Regions from separate parts of the Sorangium sp. So ce1014 genome, predicted to be linked through region 1. Evidence: riboswitches for the same ligand, from Rfam matches in the RefSeq annotation. Region 1 holds a riboswitch; each other region holds the start of a gene.
The links. Region 1 has a riboswitch for cobalamin ahead of WME75_RS20365 (ribonucleoside-diphosphate reductase subunit alpha). Riboswitches for the same ligand answer to the same signal wherever they lie in the genome.
Positions count from the first base shown of each region.

Region 2: linked by a shared signal. The riboswitch ahead of WME75_RS01615 (energy-coupling factor ABC transporter permease) and the one ahead of WME75_RS20365 (ribonucleoside-diphosphate reductase subunit alpha) in region 1 are both predicted to bind cobalamin.
Region 3: linked by a shared signal. The riboswitch ahead of WME75_RS05655 (TonB-dependent receptor) and the one ahead of WME75_RS20365 (ribonucleoside-diphosphate reductase subunit alpha) in region 1 are both predicted to bind cobalamin.

Region 1 covers NZ_CP150356.1:5,336,349-5,338,606, reverse strand. The annotation lists gene WME75_RS20365 (ribonucleoside-diphosphate reductase subunit alpha) at 1-1,037, opposite strand, end outside; cobalamin riboswitch at 1,295-1,502, opposite strand; gene WME75_RS20360 (hypothetical protein) at 1,640-2,258, opposite strand, start outside.
Region 2 covers NZ_CP150356.1:403,900-406,157, forward strand. The annotation lists gene WME75_RS01610 (hypothetical protein) at 1-208, opposite strand, end outside; gene WME75_RS01615 (energy-coupling factor ABC transporter permease) at 205-939, opposite strand; cobalamin riboswitch at 1,017-1,221, opposite strand; gene WME75_RS01620 (enoyl-CoA hydratase/isomerase family protein) at 2,146-2,258, opposite strand, start outside.
Region 3 covers NZ_CP150356.1:1,496,202-1,498,459, reverse strand. The annotation lists gene WME75_RS05655 (TonB-dependent receptor) at 1-1,461, opposite strand, end outside; cobalamin riboswitch at 1,706-1,886, opposite strand; gene typA (translational GTPase TypA) at 2,050-2,258, shown strand, end outside.

The DNA.
Region 1 (2,258 bases):
TTGTCGCGCAGCGCGAGGAACTCCTCCACGTCGGCGTGCCACGGCTCGAGGTAGACGCAGCAGGCGCCCTTGCGCTTGCCGCCCTGGTTCACGGCCGCCACCGACGCGTCGAGCGTCTTGAGCCACGGCACGATGCCGCTGGAGTGCCCGTTGGTGCTCTCGATGAGCGAGCCGCGTGACCGCACGCGGTGGTAGGCGAGCCCGATGCCGCCCGAGAACTTCGAGAGCATCGCGACGTCGGTGTAGCGCTGGTAGATGGTCTCGAGGTGGTCCTCCGGCGAGTCGAGCAAGAAGCAGCTCGAGAGCTGCTCGTGGCCCGTGCCCGCGTTGAACATCGTGGGCGAGCTCGGGAGGTAGTCGAGCGACGAGAAGAGCCGGTAGAGCTCGATGGCCTGCGCCGCCGTCTCGGAAAGCGCGCACGCGATGCGCAGGAAGAACTGCTGCGGCGTCTCGACGACGAGGCGCGTCTCGGGGTGCTTGAGCAGATAGCGATCGTAGAGGGTCCGCAGGCCGAAGTACTCGAGCTCGTTGTCCCGCCCCGGCTCGATCGTGTCGTTCAGCTTGCGGGCGTTCTGCGCCACGAAGCCGTGGAGTCGCTCGTTGATGAGGCCGAGCCGCCGCCCGAGGGCGATGGACTGCGAGAAGGCGTGGATCTCCTGGTTGCGGACCTCCTTGTCGATATAGGTGGCGAGCAGGCGCGCCGCGAGCTTCGCGTACTGGGGCTCATCGGCGATGAGCGAGGCCGCCGTCTGGATGGAGAGCTGATCGAGCTCGCGCGTCGTCGCGCCGTCGTAGAGGCCGCTGATGGTCTTTGTCGCGACGCGGAGCGCGTCCACGTCGGACAGGCCGGCGCAAGAGCGGCTCACGGCCCGGACGATCTTGTTGACGTCGACAGGCTCGCTCGATCCGTTCCTCTTCTTCACCCGCATCGTCGTGTGCGGGAGTGCGTCCTCGGCGCCGCGGGTGCTCGTGTGGGGCGTGTGGAGCGCGCGCAACGGCGCCGCGCCGTTGCTCCTCATCGACGTATCGCTCAGCATGGCAATCCTCCTCGTCGTGCTTCGTTCGGAGCGGTCCCGGACCGCTCGCGTCGATGCCGCGAGAGCGAAGAAGCCAGCCGATGCGCACGGGGCGCGTGCTCTTCAGGAGAGAGCCTTCGGACCGACCGCTCGCCCCCGCGGGCGAAAGGAAGACGACGCGGGAGGGGGTCGGAACCGGGACAAGCGCGAGAGTCGGCGCCAGCTCGGACCTACCGCCCTCCCACGAGGCTTCCAGGTCAAACCGGCGCGGGATGTCTCCCCGACGCAGGATGTTGGCAGGTCTTCGGACTTGCGAGCGCTCCGGCTCTCGCCGGGTTCCTACGGTCCACCGCTTCCCAGCCCGGAGGCCAGTGCTCGTCGTGGAGATCGTTCTCGCTTACCGCTGCGGGGCAGCCCCGGATTCGCACCGGGTTCCCTTTTGAGCCCCGGACCGAAGCCCGAGGCACCAACACGAGGTACTACATATTGTGGTGCGCGGCGCTGGTCAAGCGATATGTTGGGGGTGGGCCGGCATTCCCCCGTTCTGCTTTCCTCACTGCTTCCTGGTTCCTTGGCGTCATTGCGGTTCGCTTCCCGGCCGACTTCCCGCAGCAGAGGTAGAGCTAGGGGCAGGACGCGTTTACGATCGCCACGGCGTCGAGATCGAAGATGCCCGTTGCGCCGGTCAAGTCCGGCCGATCGGTGATCCGCACGTAACGCGCGAAGCTGAGCTCGAGGTCGGCGAGGTCGAATAGATCGCCGCCCGCGACCTCGGGGTCGGTCGGATCGATGGAGCTCGTGTCGGGGTTCGCGAGCACGGGGTGCCAGCCGGCGCAGGAGCCGTAGGCGGCCGCCGTGGCCGTGCACGGGAAGGCTATCCAGTCGACGCCGTTCTGGCTCACCTCCACGGTCGCGAGCTCGGCGAACACGGTGGTCGGGCCCGTCTGGAACGCGTTCTCGAAGACGATGAAGTCCGGTCCTGGCCTGTCGAGGATGAGATTGCCCGAGAAGCCGAAGGTGACGGTGCCGCCGTTGCCGAGAGACACCACGTCGGTCGAGCCAGCGCAGCAACCCCCGCCCTTGGGAGGACCGAAGGCGATGCCCGGGAATCTGTCCTGCCCATAGGTCTGGCCCGGCCCGAAGAGGTGGCTTACCACCTCGGAGGCGAACACCGTTTCCGCGCCCGTGCAGCCCTCGCCGCCGCCGCCGCCGCCGCCCGCGGCCCCGCCGCCAGCGCCGCCG
Region 2 (2,258 bases), 4.9 Mb from region 1:
TGTCGTGGCGCCCCGCGTCCTCGGCGACGCGGCGGATCACGGCCTCGTCGACCCCGTCCCAGGAGGCGTTGCCGCACGCGACGAGCCAGAGCGCGGCGGCAGCCGGGAGCGCGGCGGTGAGCCGGAGCGCGGCGGCGAGCCTTGGCGCGGCGGCGCGCGCGCGCCGTGCGAACGCGGGCAGCGCGCGCTGCGCGACCCGCCGCGTCACGACGCCCCCGCGGCGAGCGGGACGACCCGGAGCCGCTCCAGGATGTCGGGCCGCCGGGCGCGCAGGAAGACGAGGGCCCCCGCGGTCATGGCGCCCTCGAGGAGGCCGAGCGGCAGCTGGGTGGGGACGAAGGCGAGGGCGACGCCGGTGAACATGGACGTCACCGACCCTTCGCCAGCGAGCCCGAGCGCGAGCTCGAGCGCCGTGGTCGCGTACGTGGCCCAGTCCGAGGTCACGCCGGCGAGGAACCCCGCGACCCAGAGGCTCGCGCCGCAGCGCTGCGCGAGCCGGAAGGCGAGGTACCCGGTGAACGCGCCCGCGATGCCCATCGACGCCACGTCGGCGCCGAGCGTGGTGAGCCCGCCGTGCGCGAGGAAGAGGGCCTGGATGAGGAGCGCCACCACGGTGACGAGGACGGCCATCCAGGGGCCGATGAGCACCGCGGCGAGCCCGGTGCCGCACGGGTGGGAGCAGGTCCCGGCGGTCGGCACCGGCACGGGCATGCACGAGATCGCGAAGACGGCGGCGGCGACGAGGCCGACGAACGGCTTGTAGAAGACGTCCTGCTGGGTGCGCTGCCGGAGCAGGTGGAGGGCGATCGCGACGAAGGGCAGGGCGATCGCGTTCCAGACCGCGCACCAGCCGAGCGGCAGGACGCCTTCCGCGAGGTGCATGGCGGCCGCGGGCCGGGCCGCGAGGAGCGTCACCAGGAACACGCAGGCGATGGACACGGCACGGCCGTGGGGACCGAATTCGGCGCTCCGGGTGAGGTCCGCACCCGAACGCCACGAAGACGTGCGCAAGCTGCACCTCGTGGGGGGCTCGGGTAGGTCTCCCGGCTCATGGGTTCAGGGAGCTGTTCGAGCTCCCAGCGCTGCGTCCACCTTCCCAGGCCCGTTCATGAGGCCCAGTGGTCTTCGGAGGCAGCTCCCCACTCACGGTGGCGGTACCGCGCCGGTTTTGCACCGGCTTCCCTGTTATGCCCTGAGGGCACCCGAGGCGTAGATTGTCAGATGGATCTCGGTAGTCCCGTTTCGCGCCCGGCGTCAAGGACGTCGCGCCGCGATCGCGGGGAGGCGCTCGTCTCGCGGCGCGGCGAGCGGACGGTCCCGGCGCTGCCGCGGTGTGCCGTGCGCTGATGGCGCCGCCCTGTCGAGCCGACCGGCAGCGCCACACGGGATCGCGCCCTGTGCAATGGTGGAATCGGAGGCGCGGACGAGAAGGAGAAGGAGAAATTGACCGAGACGCACGAGGCAAAGCTTTCTCGAAAATGCTGCAAGCCTTGTGCTTCTGTAGTTAAAGTCTCTTTACTTGTTCACCTCAGGGTCGCTGCTGGCTCCGGCGTCCTCTCGGGGCGGCGCCGCCCCGTGCGCGCGGCGCGGGTGCTGGGCCCTCTCGGAGCGTGCGCGCCTGGTGCGCGCAGCGCCCGCTCCGGTGGTTTTCTCGCGGCAGTGTGCCTTGTTCGTCCTGGCTCTTTACTTGTGAGCAGGTGTTCCGTGCCTGGCTCCCTTTGTCGCGGCGCCTGCCGTGAGAGGGGGCGGCGGGCTCTCGTGTTCTCCTTTCCGAGAACGCGAAAATGGACTCCACCGGAGGCTGTCTCCCGTGCACGGGTATGCCCGGCTCGAACGCGCATTCGCGGGAATGGGCGGCGTCTGCGCTGTGCGGTCGTCTGGCTGTCCTCGTGCCGGGCGCAATTCGCTCACCCGCGTGCATGCCTTGCACTTTGTTATCGACAACCTGCCCTCGGGTGCCACACTCTGATCACCGCATGCGCACCGGCGCGGTTTCCCCCCCCGGCCCGGAGCGCGTGCGGGTTTTCTTGAGCACCGCGGCGGACGTTCACCACGTCGCCGCGGTCCCCCTGCCGCGGTCATGTCTGGCCCCCCTCCAGCATGATGCGCGGTATTTTTTTGCCATCTGGCGGGCGGCTCGGAAACTCACTTTCCAATGAATGCGGCCTGGGATTTCGCCAGGAAAGCCTTCATTCCGAGCTGCTGGTCGTCGCTGCCGAAGAGCGCGGCGAAGGCCTGGGCTTCCAGCTCGTTGGCGG
Region 3 (2,258 bases), 3.8 Mb from region 1:
GAAGAGATCGACCCCGTCGATCGGCGAGACGATCGCCGTGAGCTTCGGCAGGAGCTGCATCTGCCCCTGGGCGCCGCTCGACCTGTTCCCGGTCGCCCGGAGGTCCTCGCGCAGGTCGTCCACGTTGACGTCGATCCACTGCCCGCGCGCGCCGAGCACGAGGCGGAGCCAGCGCCGGAGCCGGGCGTCCTGCTCGACGTAGACGCCGATCTGGCCCTCGTCGATGTGGGTCCGGTCCCTCTCCTCGAGCCGCTCGCGCGCCTGGTCGTGGTGGAGCGACTTGTCGATCCCGTCCGCGCGGAGCTGCGCGCCGAGCGAGGTCGTGAACCTCGCCCCCCCGAGCTCGAGCTGCTTGCGGAACCGGATTTCTGCGCCCGCGACGGTGCGGTCGTCGTTCTGCTCGATCTGATCGCCGTGGACGGGGTCCTCGCTGAAGAACGTGAAGTTCGAGTACAGCGTGAAGCGATAGCCGAGGAGGTAGGCCATCGCGCTCAGGTCGGCGTCCCGCCACGCGGTCGAGAGGGCGACGGACCCCATGTGCCGCGCGGTCGACCCGCCCTCGGTCGGATCGACCGCGCCGAAATGGTCGATGCACGGCTGTCCGAAGGCGGAGGGCGGCGGGTTCAGGCCGCCCTGCTCGCCCTCGCCGCACACGGCGCGCGCCGGGATCTGGCCGGAGCCGGACCAGGTCGATCCGTAGGACATCCAGGTCATCTGGACCTTCCCGGCGCCGCCGAGGTCGTGCGTCGCCCTCAGGAACACGTTGAAGCGCTCGAGCCGCTCCGGATTGAGGAACGGCCCGTCGTTCCGGTAGACCTCCGCCGCGGCCACCGCGCGCCAATCGTCGCCGAGATCCGGCGAGGCGATCACGAGGCCGCGCAGGATGCCGTACTGCCCCACGCTGAGCTGCGCGGTGCTCTCGTCGAGCTTCTCGGCGAAGCGGAGGTTGACGGCGCCCGCCGTGCCGAAATCGCCGATGCTCGCGTAATAAGGCCCCTTGTAGCCGTCGAGCCCTGTCACGAGCTCCGGGATCATGAAGTAGAGGTCGGTGAAGCCGTGCCCGTGGCCGTGGCTGACCAGGTTGACGGGCACCCCGTCGACGAAGAAGGCGACGTCGGTCCCGTGGTCCGCGTCGAAGCCGCGCAGAAAATACTGGTTCGCCTTGCCGCCGCCGGCGTGCTGCACGGCGAAGAGCCCGGGGACCGCCTCGAGGAGGTCGCCCGGCCGGAGCCTCGGCCGGAGCTCGAGCTCGCGGTACCCGACCGAGACGCGCGAGGCGGCCTCGCTGCCCGGCTTCTCCGCCTGCACCGTGACCTCGAGCGCGCCCCCGTCCGCGGGCGCCTCCGGCGGCTCGACCTCGGCGCGCGCCGGCCGCGCGGTGGCCAGCAAGAGGGCCAGTGCGGCCATCCGACCGAGCGGATGGCGGTGTTCGTGACCGATCGTGACCGTCTCGCGGAGCATTCGTGTCCTCCTTCGCTGCCATCGCGCGGAGCGGCGGCGGGCCGCTCGTGTCGAGCTCCGCGAGGAGGAAAAGGCGAATCCGGCGCGATGCGCTGGACCGACCCTCGCCCCCACGGGCGACCAGGAGGCATCGCGGGGGGCGGTTCGGGATCCGGGACGTGCGCAGAGATGCACCGGCTCGGACCTAACCGCCTCCCTCGAGGCTCCCAGGTCGAACCGGCATCGGATGTCTCCCCGTCGCCGGGCGCTGGCAGGTCTTCGGGCTCGCGAGCGCTCCGGCCGGGCCGGGTTCCTACTGTCCACCGCTTCCCAGCCCTCGCGGGCCAGTGCTTCGTGGGAGGTCGTTCTCGCTTACCGCTGCGGGGCAGCCCCGGAATTTCACCGGGTTCCCTATTCAGCCTGGGCAGGCGCCCAGGCACCAGCGCGGGCGCACCCTACGGTGGCGCCCCTCCGGCTGTCAATCGCTCCCGCTCACCTCGCCCGCTCGGCTCGCAGCGCTCGCGTCGCGGGCGGGCCGAACGTTCGAGCTCTAGCGAGGATGGGCTCGCTCCTCCGTGGAACGCGTGCTAAACGGCCGCCGCTGTATATATGCCGCGTAATGACCTCCGCAATATCGCCATCGTCGCCCACGTCGACCACGGGAAGACGACCCTCGTCGATCACATGCTCCGCCAGTCGGGCGCCTTCCGGGAAAACGAGGTCGTGGCCGAGCGGGTCATGGACTCGAACGACCTCGAGCGGGAGCGCGGCATCACGATCCTCGCGAAGAACACGAGCATCCGGTACCGCGGGGTCAA